3 regions of the Streptomyces sp. NPDC050535 genome follow, and region 3 is predicted to be linked to each of the others. Evidence: riboswitches for the same ligand, from Rfam matches in the RefSeq annotation. Region 3 holds a riboswitch; each other region holds the start of a gene.
The links. A riboswitch is a leader RNA that binds a small molecule or an ion and turns the genes downstream of it on or off. The one in region 3 is predicted to bind cobalamin.

Region 1 (4,402 bases), on a different contig from region 3:
GCCTCCACCCCGCCCGCGGCGCCCTGGAGATGACCGAGGTGGCCCTTGAGCGCGGTCACGGGCACGCTCCCGCCGAGTACGGCCCGCAGGGCGCCCGCCTCCGCGAGGTCGCCGTCGGTGGTGGCGGTCGCGTGGGCGTTGACGTGGATGACGTCCACTGCATGGGCGCCGGCGTCCCGTACGGCTCGTCGCATCGCGAGCGCGACACCGCTGCCGGAGGGGTCGGGCGCGGCCATGTGGTGGGCGTCGGCGGACAGTCCCCACCCGGCTGCCTCGCAGTAGATCCGCGCCCCGCGTGCCCGCGCGTGCTCCTCGGCCTCCAGCAGCAGGAAACCGGCGCCCTCCCCGTTCACGAAGCCGTCGCGGTCGCGGGCGAACGGCCGGGAAGGGCTGGCCGATCCGCCGTCTCCGAGCCCGTGGGTGGACAGGGCGCGCATCGCGGCGAACGAGGCCATGATCGCCGGGGTGACCACCGCCTCCGCGCCACCGGCCAGGGCGACGTCGACGTGCCCGTACCGGATGCGGTCGACGGCCTGCCCGATGGCCTCGGTGCCGGAGGCGCAGGCGCTGCTCACGGTGCGGGCCTCGCCGGTGATCCGCAGCGCGAGCGACACCTGCGAGGCGGCCTGGGAGGGCACGGTCATCGGTGTGGTGAGCGGTGACACGGCACGCGGCCCCTTCTCCCGCAGCCGCCGGTCACCGCCGACGAGCACGGAGGCGTCGCCGAGGATGGCGCCGACGCTGATCCCGACCCGCTCGGGATCGAGCCCGCTCTCGACCGTCCCCGCGCCGTCCAGCTCGCCGTCCCGCCAGGCCTCGCGCGCCGCGATCACCGCGAACTGCGCGGCCCGGTTCATCCGCCGGGCCTGCGGCCGGGGCAGCAGCTCCGCGGGATCCACGGGAACGGACCCCGCGAGCCGCACCGGCAGCCCGGCGAACTCCTCACCCGCCAACTCCCTTATCCCGCACCGCCCTTCGACCAGTCCCTGCCAGAGCTCGGCCACCCCCACACCGAGCGGCGTCACGGCTCCGAGCCCGGTGACCACGACCCGCCGAGGCCGTACGGCGCCGGCGGCCGCACTCGCACGGGGCCGCGGAAGATGCCGTACGACATGACCCTCGGCGACTTCCCGCGCGACCCGTTCGCGCAGCTGCGAGTCCGACTCGGGCTCCTCGTCCCGGCTCTCCAGATCCCGGTACCACCGGCCCCACCGGCGGCTGTACGACTCCTCGACGGCCCCGGGGTCGACGGCGCGCAGGGAGGTGATCCGATCGCCGTCCCTGAATTCGACCGTTTCCAGACCGGCCGAATCGATCTCGGGAATTCCGGCGACATCCACACGCCGACTCCCCACCGTCACTTGGTGATTCCGCGGGAATACCCGTTCGTGATCACTTCCGCCGAGAGGCGGTCGCAGAGCCAGCCGAATGGTCTGCGGGTTCTCCGGCAGGGTGTGCATCACCACGTACCACCGGTTCGCCGTCACGTCCTCTTCCGACAGCGCGAGAAGATCACCGGGTATCACTTCGGCGACGGTGACGGGGTGGGGCTGTACGGGGACGTCGGAGGAATCGCGCATGGGAGGGATCCTTCTGTGCCGATTGAATGGGAAATATCCCGCCCAACTGTCAGCGACAAAGAACCCCTTGGCTAGACGCGTCCGCCGCTGATGTGCGCAATGTCACCCCATCGCGGGCAGCGTTCTTCCCGCCTGGTATTCGCGAGGATGCGGCGTCGGCCCGCCAACCGGCCCCGGGAGTCAGGGGTTTCGGACAGGGGACGGACGACCGGTCGCCGGACCGGAGAAACGGATCACGCCTGGTGGCCTGGTCTTGGCCATGTACCCGCCACGCGGTACCGTCGGTGCGATATCGACGACGGCAGAACGGAAGCCGGTGGGAACCCGGCACGGTCGCGCCACTGTGTGCCACCCCTTATGCGAGAGGGGGGCAAGTCAGACCCGTAGCCGTCGTCCAGTGCACCACCGAGATGGGACGCGAACTCCCGAGGAGGCCCTGCCATGGCGCAGCATGTCGCCCAGCCGACGCCCACCACCCCCGCCATCCCGGCGAAACTGCCGCTCAAGGACATCGCTCCCTGGGCGGTCTTCTTCGGCATCCTGATGCTGGTCCTGCTGTACTTCGTCGGCGCCGAACAGGGCGCCACCTCCGTCGTCTCCGGCGGGGAAGTCCACGAGTGGGTGCACGACGCACGCCACCTTCTCGGCTTCCCCTGCCACTGACGAAGGACTCGGCGCAGCTCATGAACTCCGCAACGGTAAGAAATCTCCTCGTGCGGGGCATGCTCGCCGGCCTCGGTGCCGGCGTGCTCGCCCTGATCGTCGCCTACTTCCTCGGTGAGCCGAGCGTCGACAGCGCGATCAGCTTCGAGGAGTCCCGCGCCGCGGGCCACGAGCACGAGGTCGAACTCGTCTCCCGCAGCCTGCAGTCCACCGCGGGCCTGGCCACCGGCGTCCTGGTCTACGGTGTCGCCTTCGGCGGCATCGCCGCCCTCGCCTTCTGCTTCGCGCTCGGCCGCGTGGGCCGCTTCAGCCCGCGCGCCACCGCGCTGCTGCTGTCCGGCTGCGCCCTGCTCGCGGTCTACGTCGTGCCGTTCCTGAAGTACCCGGCCAACCCGCCGGCGGTCGGCGACCACGACACCATCGCCAAGCGCACCACCCTGTACTTCCTGATGATGGTGCTAGGCGTACTGCTGGCGATCGCCGCGACCATCCTGGGCAAGCGGCTCGCGCCGAGACTGGGCACCTGGTACGCCACCGTCGCCGCGGTGGCCGCCTTCGCCCTCGCGATCGGGCTGGCGTACGCGTTCCTGCCCGTCATCAACGAGGTCCCCGCCGATTTCCCGGCCGCCGTGCTGTGGCGGTTCCGCGTCTCCGCGCTGGCCATCCAGATCACCCTGTGGGGCGGATTCGGCCTCGCCTTCGGCGAGTTGGCCGAACGGCTGCTGAACCCCGGCCCCGCGAAGGTCGCAACGGCCCGGCCGGTCGCCGCCCCCAACTGACCCGTCCCGCGACACCGGTGAGGGCCCACGGAACCGTCCGGGGGCCCTCTCGCGTTTTCCGGTGAGGACCCATCAAGTGCGCGGCGAGCGGGGAGGAACGGCTTCCGGCGGATGTCGGACCCGAGGGAACCGGGAGTCTCCGGCCGCTGCCCGGCCCTCGCGGCTCAGACGTCCGCGCCGGCCTCCGGTTCGTCCAGCAACCGTCCCAGCCGCAGGTTCCAGCGCCCGGCCCGGCCGCTGAGCTCCGTCGCCGTCAGCGGAGGCACGTCCAGCCGCCAGAACGCCTCGGCGGGCAGGCCCAGGGCGTGGACGACGGCCGCCCGTACGATCTCCGGCTCGACCACCGCGAGCGTGCGGCCGTCGGTGTCCGCCACGCTGTCCAGCCAGCTCCCGACCCGGGCGCACAGATCCTCGACCGACTCCCCGCCGTGGGGTGCCGAGGCGGTGTCGGCGAGCCAGCGGGCCACCGCCTCCGGCTCGGCGGCGCCGACCTCGTCCAGCGTGCGGCCCCGCCAGCGGCCCGCGTCCCATGCCGCGGGCCCCGGAGCGTCCTCGGCACGGAGACCGAGTGCCGTCGCCGTCTCGCGGCACCGCACACTGGGCGTGGCGACGACCCGGACAGCGCGGGGGAGCGATCCGGCCGCCGCGTGTGCCCGGGCCGCTCCCGCGTCGTCGATCGAGTCGCCGTCGTCGAAGCGGGCCTGCCGCAACGCCCGGCTCGTGGCGGGCGAGATGAAGATGACACGGCTGGTCACGGGAAGGCTCCTCCTGCTGGTGTCACGGGTTCGGGTCTCCACCGGGTACGGCATCCGCGTACGGCATCCGCGTACGGCGGCCGGGTCGCCGGCCGTCAGCCGACCGGGGGGACGGGCGTGAACCTAACACCCACCGAGCTCGTCGATTTCGCAGGTCCGCAGCTCCAGGCCGTACAGATTCGGCGAGTTGGGGCGACGCCCCCCGGCGTACGCACTCACGCCCGCCGGGGAAACACAGGGCCCCCGGCCGGTCCTGCGGCCCAACAACCCCGCCCCGAAACTCCGTTGGAGCAGCAGAGACCGGGGCGGGCACCGGCCCCGTCCACGGCGGGGGCCCGCGGGATCCGGGTCACACGGTCGTGCAGCCGGCCCGCAGGAAGCCGACGACCGCCGAGCCCGCGGCACGGTGCCAGGTCGGTACGCGGCGGAGCATGGCGTGGTCGCCGCCCGGGATCACTACGACGTCGGCGCGGGCGCCCGCCTCGCGGGCCCGGTGGACGAACGACACGGACGCGTGCGGGTCGGTGACGCGGTCGCGGTCTCCGTGCAGGACCAGGACGTCCTTGTCCCGGAGGTGGGCCACCGGTTCGCCGTCCGGAATCCAGGGCGCGAGCGCCAGTACGGC
Region 2 (4,402 bases), on a different contig from region 3:
GCCTGCTCCGGGAAGCCGTCCCGTTGCCAGCCCGCCCACACCAGTGTCGCCCCGCCTATGGGCACCGCCCCTTCGGCCAGGCACTCCTGTGCTTCGGACACGGACGTGGGCAGACGCAAGAGCACGGTGGCCGACCTGTCTTTCTGGAACTCGGTGGCCCGGGTGGGCGATACCCCGGCCGATTGACCTCTGACAAAGCGCATTTTTCCCGCGCACGCGGGGGCGCGTACAGGGCTCACTTCTCCACCCTGTGCTCCCCTCACGGGCGAGCACCTAATCGAGGAGCCCTACACGTACCTTCCGTGACCTGCTCCGGCCCGACGGCCGGGGACGACCGGGAAGGGGCCGCGGCGTGCCCTTCCCGGTCGTCCCGGCGGGTCAGGACCCGGCGAGTTCGGTGCGGACCGTCCGGGCCGCCGCGACCAGGTTCTCCAGCGACGCGCGCGTCTCGGGCCAGCCGCGCGTCTTCAGTCCGCAGTCGGGGTTGACCCACAGCCGCTCGGCGGGGATGGCCTCAAGTCCCTTGCGCAGCAGGGCGGATGCCTCGTCCGCGCTCGGCACGCGCGGCGAGTGGATGTCGTAGACGCCGGGACCGGCCTCGCGCGGATAGCCGTGCTCGGCCAGCTCCCGGGCGACCTGCATGTGTGAGCGGGCCGCCTCCAGGCTGATGACGTCGGCGTCGAGGTCGTCGATGGCCCGGACGATGTCCCCGAACTCGGCGTAGCACATGTGGGTGTGGATCTGGGTGTCCGGGCGTACGCCGCCGGTGCTGAGCCGGAACGCCTCGGTGGCCCACGCCAGATACGCCGGATGGTCCGCGGCGCGCAGCGGCAGCGTTTCGCGCAGCGCGGGTTCGTCGACCTGGATGACCGAAGTCCCGGCCGCCTCAAGGTTGTTGACCTCGTCCCGCAGAGCGAGGGCGACCTGGCGGGCCGTGTCGCCGAGCGGCTGGTCGTCACGGACGAAGGACCAGGCGAGCATGGTGACAGGGCCGGTCAGCATGCCCTTGACGGGGCGGTCGGTCAGGGACTGGGCGTACGTCGTCCAGCGCACCGTCATCGGCTCGGGGCGGGAGATGTCACCGGCCAGGATCGGCGGGCGGACGTAACGGGTGCCGTACGACTGGACCCAGCCGTGCCGCGTGGCGAGGTAGCCGGTGAGCTGTTCGGCGAAGTACTGGACCATGTCGTTGCGTTCGGGCTCGCCGTGCACGAGGACGTCGAGGCCGGTCTTCTCCTGGAAGGAGATCACCTCGCCGATCTCGGCCCTGATGCGGTCCTCGTACCCGGAGCTGTCGATCCGGCCGGCGCGCAGATCGGCCCGCGCGGTGCGCAGTTCGGCGGTCTGCGGGAAGGAGCCGATGGTGGTGGTCGGCAGCAGGGGCAGACCGAGGTGGGCGCGCTGGGCGGCGGCGCGCTCGGAGTACGGCTCCGAGCGGCGGGCGTCGGCGTCCGCGACGGCGGCGGACCGGGCCCGCACCGCGGGGTCGCGGGTGAGCGCCGAACCGGCCCGGGAGGCCAGGTCGGCCCGGTTGGCGGCCAGTTCCGCCGCGATGGCGTCGGTCCCGAGGCCGAGACCCTTGGCGAGGGTGACGATCTCGGCGGTCTTCTGGCGGGCGAAAGCGAGCCAGCGCAGGATCTCCGGCTCGATGTCACTCTCGGCGGCGGCGTCGAGCGGGACGTGGAGCAGCGAGCAGGACGCGGCCACGTCGACCCGGTCGGCCAGGCCCAGCAGGGTGCCCAGGGTGGCGAGCGACCTGGTCAGGTCGTCGGCCCAGATGTTGCGGCCGTTGACGACGCCGGCGACCAGGCGCTTGCCCGGCAGTCCGCCGACGGCGGCGAGCGCGTCCAGGTTGGCGGCGGCCGTGCCGGTGAAGTCGAGGGCGAGGCCGTCCACCGGGGCCTTGGCCAGTACCGGCAGGGCGTCGCCCAGCCGGTCGAAGTAGGAGGCGACCAGCAGTTTCGGGCGGTCGGCGAGTCCGCCCAGATCGCGGTAGGCGCGGGTGACCGCGTTCAGCTCGGCGGGCGTGCGGTCCTGCACGAGCGCGGGCTCGTCGAGCTGTACCCACTCGGCACCCGCCGCGCGCAGGTCGGCGAGGACCTCGGCGTACACCGGCAGCAGTCGGTCGAGGAGGGTCAGCGGGTCGAAGTCCGCGGCCACGCCGGGCGCGGGCTTGGCGAGCAGCAGGTAGGTGACGGGGCCGACGAGGACCGGCCGGGCGGTGAGCCCGAGAGCCAGGGCCTCCTTGAACTCGGCGACCTGCTTGGCGGAGTCGGTGGTGAAGACGGTGTCAGGGCCCAACTCGGGTACCAGGTAGTGGTAGTTGGTGTCGAACCACTTGGTCATCTCCAGCGGCGCGACGTCCTGGGTGCCGCGCGCCATCGCGAAGTACCCGTCGAGCGGGTCGCTGGCGACGGCGTCCCGGTGACGGTCGGGGACCGCGCCGACCATGACGCTGGTGTCCAGGACGTGGTCGTAGTACGAGAAGTCACCGGTGGGGACCTCGTGGATGCCGGCACCGGCGAGCTGCTCCCAGTTGGCCCGGCGCAGTTCGGCGGCGGTGGCCCGGAGGGCGTCGGCGTCGACGCGGCCCTTCCAGTAGCCCTCGATCGCCTTCTTGAGCTCCCGGCCCTGGCCCTGACGGGGGTAGCCGTACACGGTGGCCCGTGCTGCCGCGGCTGCGGACTTCGCTGTCACGGAAATCTCCTTCGCGAGATATCTCCCTGGAATCCCGGGACGGGACGAGGGCGCGAAGGGCCGGCGACCGGACGGAACGATCCTCGTACGCGAGACACGGTCGTCCGTCCGATATGTGCGCCGACCCGCCCACGAGGTCACCGGGATGTCCGCGCACGAGGGGTCGCGCGCGGGCAGCGGGCAGGTCTTCGGACTTGTGGGCGCGCCCTCCCTGCGGAGGACATCTACTGGCCGTCGCTTCCCAGACCCGGCCGGGCCCAGTGCGTATGACGGCGGTCGTTCCCACTCACCGCTGCGGGGCAGTCCCGGATTCCCACCGGGTTCCCTCTTGCGACGCTCCCGTCTGGCGGACGGGGCGAACCAGCTGCACCGACCAGCCTAGAGGGCCGCGCGAGGCTGCGGGGGACATCGCCCACATGCCGGGCGGCGAGACTTTTGCCCGACGTTGGTTGCGGGAGGCCGGGTTGGCGTTCCGTTTACCGCCGTTCGCCGCACGTACCTCCGAGTTTCACGCGGGGGCCACGGGACCCTTCCTTGCCGTTCGGTGCTCTTGGAACACTCCAATCGCACACGTTCCAGCAGTATCCCGGCCAGCCCGGTCATCCCGTACGTCCGTTGTTTCCGTCAGGACAAGAGGTCACCCAGCCATGCCCCAAGTGAATCGGCGCCGCTTCCTCCAACTCGCCGGCGGTACCGCGGCGTTCACCGCACTGAACAGCAGCATCGAGCGGGCCGCGGCGCTGCCCGCGAACCACCGCTCCGGGACGATCGACGATGTCGAGCACATCGTCGTCCTGATGCAGGAGAACCGTTCGTTCGACCACTACTTCGGCTCGCTGAGGGGTGTCCGCGGCTTCGGCGACCCGGTTCCGGCCAAGACGTCGGGCGACAAATCGGTCTGGTACCAGTCGGACGGCACCAAGGACGTGCTCCCCTTCCGTCCCGACGCCGACGACCTGGGCATGCAGTTCATCCAGGATCTCCCGCACGGCTGGAGCGACGGACACGCCGCCTTCAACAAGGGCAAGTACGACAAATGGGTGCCCAACAAGTCGTCGACGACGATGGCGTACCTGACGCGTGAGGACATCCCGTTCCACTACGCGCTGGCCGACGCGTTCACCATCTGCGACGCCTACCACTGTTCGTTCATCGGCTCCACGGACCCGAACCGCTACTACATGTGGACGGGCTACACCGGTAACGACGGCGTCGGCGGCGGCCCGGTCCTCGGCAACGACGAGGTCGGCTACGACTGGACGACGTACCCCGAGCGCCTCGAGGCGGCCGGCGTCTCCTGGAAGATCTACCAGGACGTCGGCGACGGCCTGGACGCGAACGGCTCCTGGGGCTGGATCTCCGACGCCTACCGAGGCAACTACGGTGACAACTCGCTGCTGTACTTCAACAAGTACCGCGACGCCAAGCCCGGCGACCCGCTCTACGACAAGGCCCGCACCGGCACGGACGCCCGCAAGGGCGAGGGCTTCTTCGACCAGTTGAAGGCCGACGTGCAGGGCAGGAAGCTGCCGAAGATCTCCTGGATCGTCGCGCCCGAGGCCTTCACCGAGCACCCCAACTGGCCCGCGAACTACGGCGCCTGGTACATCTCCCAGGTCCTGGACGCGCTCACCTCGAACCCCGAGGTGTGGGGCAGGACGGCCCTGTTCATCACGTACGACGAGAACGACGGCTTCTTCGACCA
Region 3 (4,402 bases):
ATGTCATACTGGCACCAAGCTCTCTGATAGCGTCGACCGACCATACGGCTCCCTGACATATGCCATTCATGGAGCCGTCACGACGACAGCGAGGAGCCACCATGCCGAGGGATGTCGATCCGAGCCTGAACCGCCGCAGACTGCGGCTCGCGCTCCGCAAGGCCCGCGAGGCCACGGGGCAGTCACAGGGGCAGGCCGCCCACGCCCTCGACTGGTCACTCTCCAAGATCATGCGAATCGAGCAGGGCACGGTCAGCCTCTCGGTCACCGATCTGCGCGCCCTGCTCCAGCAGTACGAGGTGGCGGAACTCGAACTCGTCACGGAGTTGGAGGAAGCCGCGCGCGGTTCGAAGGGCGCGAGCTGGTGGGCCCAGTACAACGACATCCTGGGACCGGGGTTCGGTCAGTACCTGGGCTACGAGAGCGCCGCCGCGTCGATCCGTACCTACAACCCGATCGTGGTGCCCGGCTTTCTCCAGACCGACGACTACGCGATGGCCCTGCTCACCCCCCGGGTCGATGAGGCGCGGGCCCGGCGAATCGTGGAGCTGCGCACCGCGCGCCAGGAACGCACGATGGAGGGCGAGGACCCGCCGTTGACCTTCTTCGTCGTCGACGAGGCGGCACTGCACCGGCAGGTCGGCGGACCGAGGGTGCAGCGCGCCCAGTTGCAGCACCTCATCGACACCTCGAAGCGCCCCCAGGTGTCCCTCCAGGTGCTCCCCTTCGCCGCGGGCGCCCACTACTCCACCCGCGGCAGCTTCATCCTGCTGGGCTTTCTCGACGACGAGGACCTGCTCTATCTCGAGGTCCAGGGAAACCAGTCCACCCGTGACGACCACGAACTGATCGTGCGCCACCAGGAGTGTTTCGAATATCTCCGTGAGGTCGCCCTCGGCGGAGAGCAGGCCATCGAACTGATCAGCCGGATCAGGGACGGTATCGACAGCAGCTGATCTGCCGGGCCCCAGCAGCCCGGGAGAAGCGAGGAGGCCTCATATGCTGCCAGCCGCGTGGAATGAGTGGTGGCGGGAGGTCTTCACTGCCATCGGGCGGGCACCCTGGCGTACCGGCGGTGCGGACGGTGCCCAAGGGGCCGGTGGAGCCACCGGTGCCCAAGCGCCCGCTGGAGCCACCGCCGCTCACGCCGGTGACCCTTCCGACGGCGACGACGGCGGGAGCGGCGACGCGGACGCCGACGACATCCCCTCCGCCGACTCGGCTCGGTGGCAGACCCCCGTCGCCGACCTCTCCTACAACCAGCTCGTGCGGGACGCGATGGCGGACCAGGACCGTGCCGACCGGATGGACACCCTGGACCGTCATCGCACGGACGACCATCTCCGGGTCTTCACCACGAAGATCGTCTACTGCACCAGCTGCATCCTCGTGCTGGTGGCGGGCCTCGCCGGACTGCTCGGCGCCATGGCGGCCTTCGGACTGACCAACCCATGGCTGATGGGTACCGTGACCGGCGTCGTGATGACCCCGGTGGTCGCTATGAGCCGTCAGCTGGCCAAGGTGATCGCGCAGACCGGTTCGACGGAACCCGCCCTCAGCGACGACCGCCGGGCCGTGGTCCCGGCTCAGCGGCAGTCCGAGCTGCCGGCGGACAGGCAGTCGGCGGACGATTCCTCCTGAACTCCGCCAAGCCCCACCACAGTCCCGCGGCCACGGCTGTCACCGCGGCCACCAGCACCCAGGCGGTAAGCCGCGCGGCCATGCCGTCCACCAGCAGTGCGGCTGCCGCGCCGGTCAGCGCGGCCATCGCGCCGAGCACCGCGCACATCAGCACGGTCCCGAGCGACACCGAGATCCTCCGCGGCCCCCCGCGCAGTCCGTTCACCGCGTGCCGCATCTCGGCGAGATGATGATCCGTCACGTCTCTCCCCCTCCCCCTGAGCCGGCGAAAGCCGTCAGAAAAGTCCGCCACCGCTCGGCGGACAGGACGACATACGGCCCCGACGGGTTCTGCGAGTCACGGACGATCACGCCGTCTCCGACGAACGCCACCTCGACACAGTCGTAATCGGCCCCGCTGAAGCTGCTCTTGTGCCAGAACCGCTCGGACGAGTTCTCATAGGACACGCCTACCTCCTGCTGCCCAAGAGCCGGCGTCCCCCGACGCGTGTCCGTCTCTTTCCCCCATGCCGAGTCACGATAGCGCCGTGATCTTGGTCGGCCCAGAGGGCCGCCGAGAGGAGCCCCACCACGTCACCACACGGAGGCAACCGCCCTCGGACCGCTCCCCGATTGTCGTATTCGAGTCTATGAAAGGTCTTTTTGTCGGCCTAGAGGAAAACCGGCCCCGTGTGGGCCTCAGCACACTCCTCCGTCGCAGGTCAACAGCAAGTTGACGGGTCTTCCAACCCCGTGGTGGACTGCCGGGGCCAAGTACGGCGGCAAGAGAGGAAGCCGGTGTGAGTCCGGCGCGGTCCCGCCACTGTCATCGGGGAAGGAATTCCCCGGGAGCCAGGAACTCTCACCGCCGGTCTCTTCGAACCAGGGCGTGGACACCCTGAGTGAGGACATATCGCCATGCGCGGCTGCCCAAGTGCCCTGCGAACGACGGCTGTGCCTGACCTGACGGCCGGCTGAGCCGGTGCGTGCCGATCGCGTCTTCGCGTACGGCGCCGCCGCCGGCCTTCTCGGTGACCTGCTGCTCGGCGATCCCCGCCGTGGACATCCGGTCGCCGCTTTCGGGCGGGCCGCGGGTGCCGTGGAACGGACGCTCTGGCGGGACCACCGCGGCTGGGGCGCGCTGCACACGGCCGTGTGCGCCGGCGGTGCCGCCGGGCTCGCGGCGCTCGCCGCCCGTTCCGTACGTGATTCCCGTACCGCCTCCATCGCACTGACCGCGGCCGCCACTTGGGCCGTCGTCGGCGGCACCTCCCTCGGCCGGGAGGCCCGGGCGATCGGCGGCGCGCTCGCGGCCGGCGACGTCGAGGTGGCCCGGGAGCGGCTGCCGCGTCTGTGCGGGCGGGATCCGCAGGCTCTCGACGCGGACGGGATCGCCCGGGCCGTCGTCGAGTCCGTCGCCGAGAACACCTCCGACGCCGTGGTGGGGGCTCTGGTGTGGGGTGCGGTGGCCGGCGTGCCCGGTCTTGTCGGGTTCCGTGCCGTCAACACCCTGGACGCGATGGTCGGGCACAAGTCCTCCAGGTACCGGCGCTACGGCTGGGCCTCCGCACGGCTCGACGACGTCGCGGGCTGGCCGGGCGCGCGGCTCACCGCGGTACTCGCCGCCGCCGCCGGAAGCGACCCGCGGGGCGCCGTGCGCGCCTGGCGCGCTGACGCGGGGAGGCATCCGAGCCCCAACGCCGGTCCCGTGGAGGCCTCGTTCGCGGGGGCGCTCGGGGTGCGGCTCGGCGGGACCCTCGCGTACGGGGGAAGGGTCGAGCACCGGCCCGTACTGAACGGGGAGGGCCGGGCCGTCGCGGTCGGCGACATCGAGCGCGCCGTGCGGCTGTCCCGGCGTGTGAGCTGGCTCGCGTTCGGCGTGTGTGCCGCGGGCCTGCTGCCGAAGCGGCGGGGAGGCGGTTCATGAGCGGCGGGCTGCTGGTCGCCGGAACCACCTCCGACGCCGGCAAGAGCGTGGTGACCGCCGGGATCTGCCGGTGGCTGGTGCGCCAGGGTGTCAAGGTGGCGCCCTTCAAGGCGCAGAACATGTCGCTGAACTCGTTCGTGACGCGGGAGGGTGCCGAGATCGGGCGGGCGCAGGCCATGCAGGCGCAGGCCGCCCGGGTGGAGCCCAGCGTGCTGATGAACCCCGTGCTGCTCAAGCCGGGCGGCGACCGGAGCAGTCAGGTCGTGCTCATGGGCAGGCCCGTGGGCGAGATGAGCGCCCGCGGCTATCACGGCGGCCGGCAGGAGTCGTTGCTCGGGACCGTGCTGGAGTGTCTCGCCGAACTGCGGGGCACGTATGACGCGGTGATCTGCGAGGGGGCGGGCAGTCCCGCCGAGATCAATCTTCGGCGGACCGACATCGTGAACATGGGGATCGCGCGGAACGCGCGGCTGCCCGTGCTCGTCGTCGGTGACATCGACCGTGGCGGCGTCTTCGCGTCCTTCTTCGGGACCGTCGCGCTGCTCTCCCGCGAGGACCAGGAACTCGTCGCCGGGTTCCTGGTGAACAAGTTCCGCGGGGACGTCTCCCTGCTGGAGCCGGGCCTCGACATGCTCAAGGGGCTCACCGGGCGGCCCAGTTACGGTGTGCTGCCCTTCCGGCACGGGCTCGGGATCGACGAGGAGGACGGGCTGCGGGTCTCGCTGAGGGGCACGGTCCGGGAGTCGGTGGTGGCCGCCCCCGTCGGCCAGGACATCCTCCGGGTCGCCGTCTGCGCCGTCCCCCTGATGTCCAACTTCACGGACGTGGACGCGCTGGCCGCCGAACCGGGTGTCG

Region 1: another riboswitch for cobalamin. It lies ahead of ACIBLC_RS18015 (CbtB-domain containing protein); the one in region 3 lies ahead of ACIBLC_RS34340 (cobalamin biosynthesis protein).
Region 2: another riboswitch for cobalamin. It lies ahead of metE (5-methyltetrahydropteroyltriglutamate--homocysteine S-methyltransferase); the one in region 3 lies ahead of ACIBLC_RS34340 (cobalamin biosynthesis protein).

Annotation. Positions count from the first base shown of each region.
Region 1 covers NZ_JBITHE010000007.1:118,720-123,121, reverse strand. Annotated here, with positions in the region: gene ACIBLC_RS18020 (beta-ketoacyl-[acyl-carrier-protein] synthase family protein) at 1-1,580, opposite strand, end outside; cobalamin riboswitch at 1,846-1,987, shown strand; gene ACIBLC_RS18015 (CbtB-domain containing protein) at 2,022-2,243, shown strand; gene ACIBLC_RS18010 (CbtA family protein) at 2,264-3,022, shown strand; gene ACIBLC_RS18005 (histidine phosphatase family protein) at 3,187-3,777, opposite strand; gene ACIBLC_RS18000 (alpha/beta hydrolase) at 4,127-4,402, opposite strand, start outside.
Region 2 covers NZ_JBITHE010000001.1:906,500-910,901, forward strand. Annotated here, with positions in the region: gene ACIBLC_RS03835 (FAD binding domain-containing protein) at 1-125, opposite strand, end outside; gene metE (5-methyltetrahydropteroyltriglutamate--homocysteine S-methyltransferase) at 379-2,697, opposite strand; cobalamin riboswitch at 2,880-3,027, opposite strand; gene ACIBLC_RS03845 (phosphocholine-specific phospholipase C) at 3,345-4,402, shown strand, end outside.
Region 3 covers NZ_JBITHE010000022.1:71,687-76,088, reverse strand. Annotated here, with positions in the region: gene ACIBLC_RS34355 (helix-turn-helix domain-containing protein) at 102-956, shown strand; gene ACIBLC_RS34350 (hypothetical protein) at 1,000-1,641, shown strand; gene ACIBLC_RS34345 (DUF397 domain-containing protein) at 1,879-2,088, opposite strand; cobalamin riboswitch at 2,360-2,503, shown strand; gene ACIBLC_RS34340 (cobalamin biosynthesis protein) at 2,603-3,547, shown strand; gene ACIBLC_RS34335 (cobyric acid synthase) at 3,544-4,402, shown strand, end outside.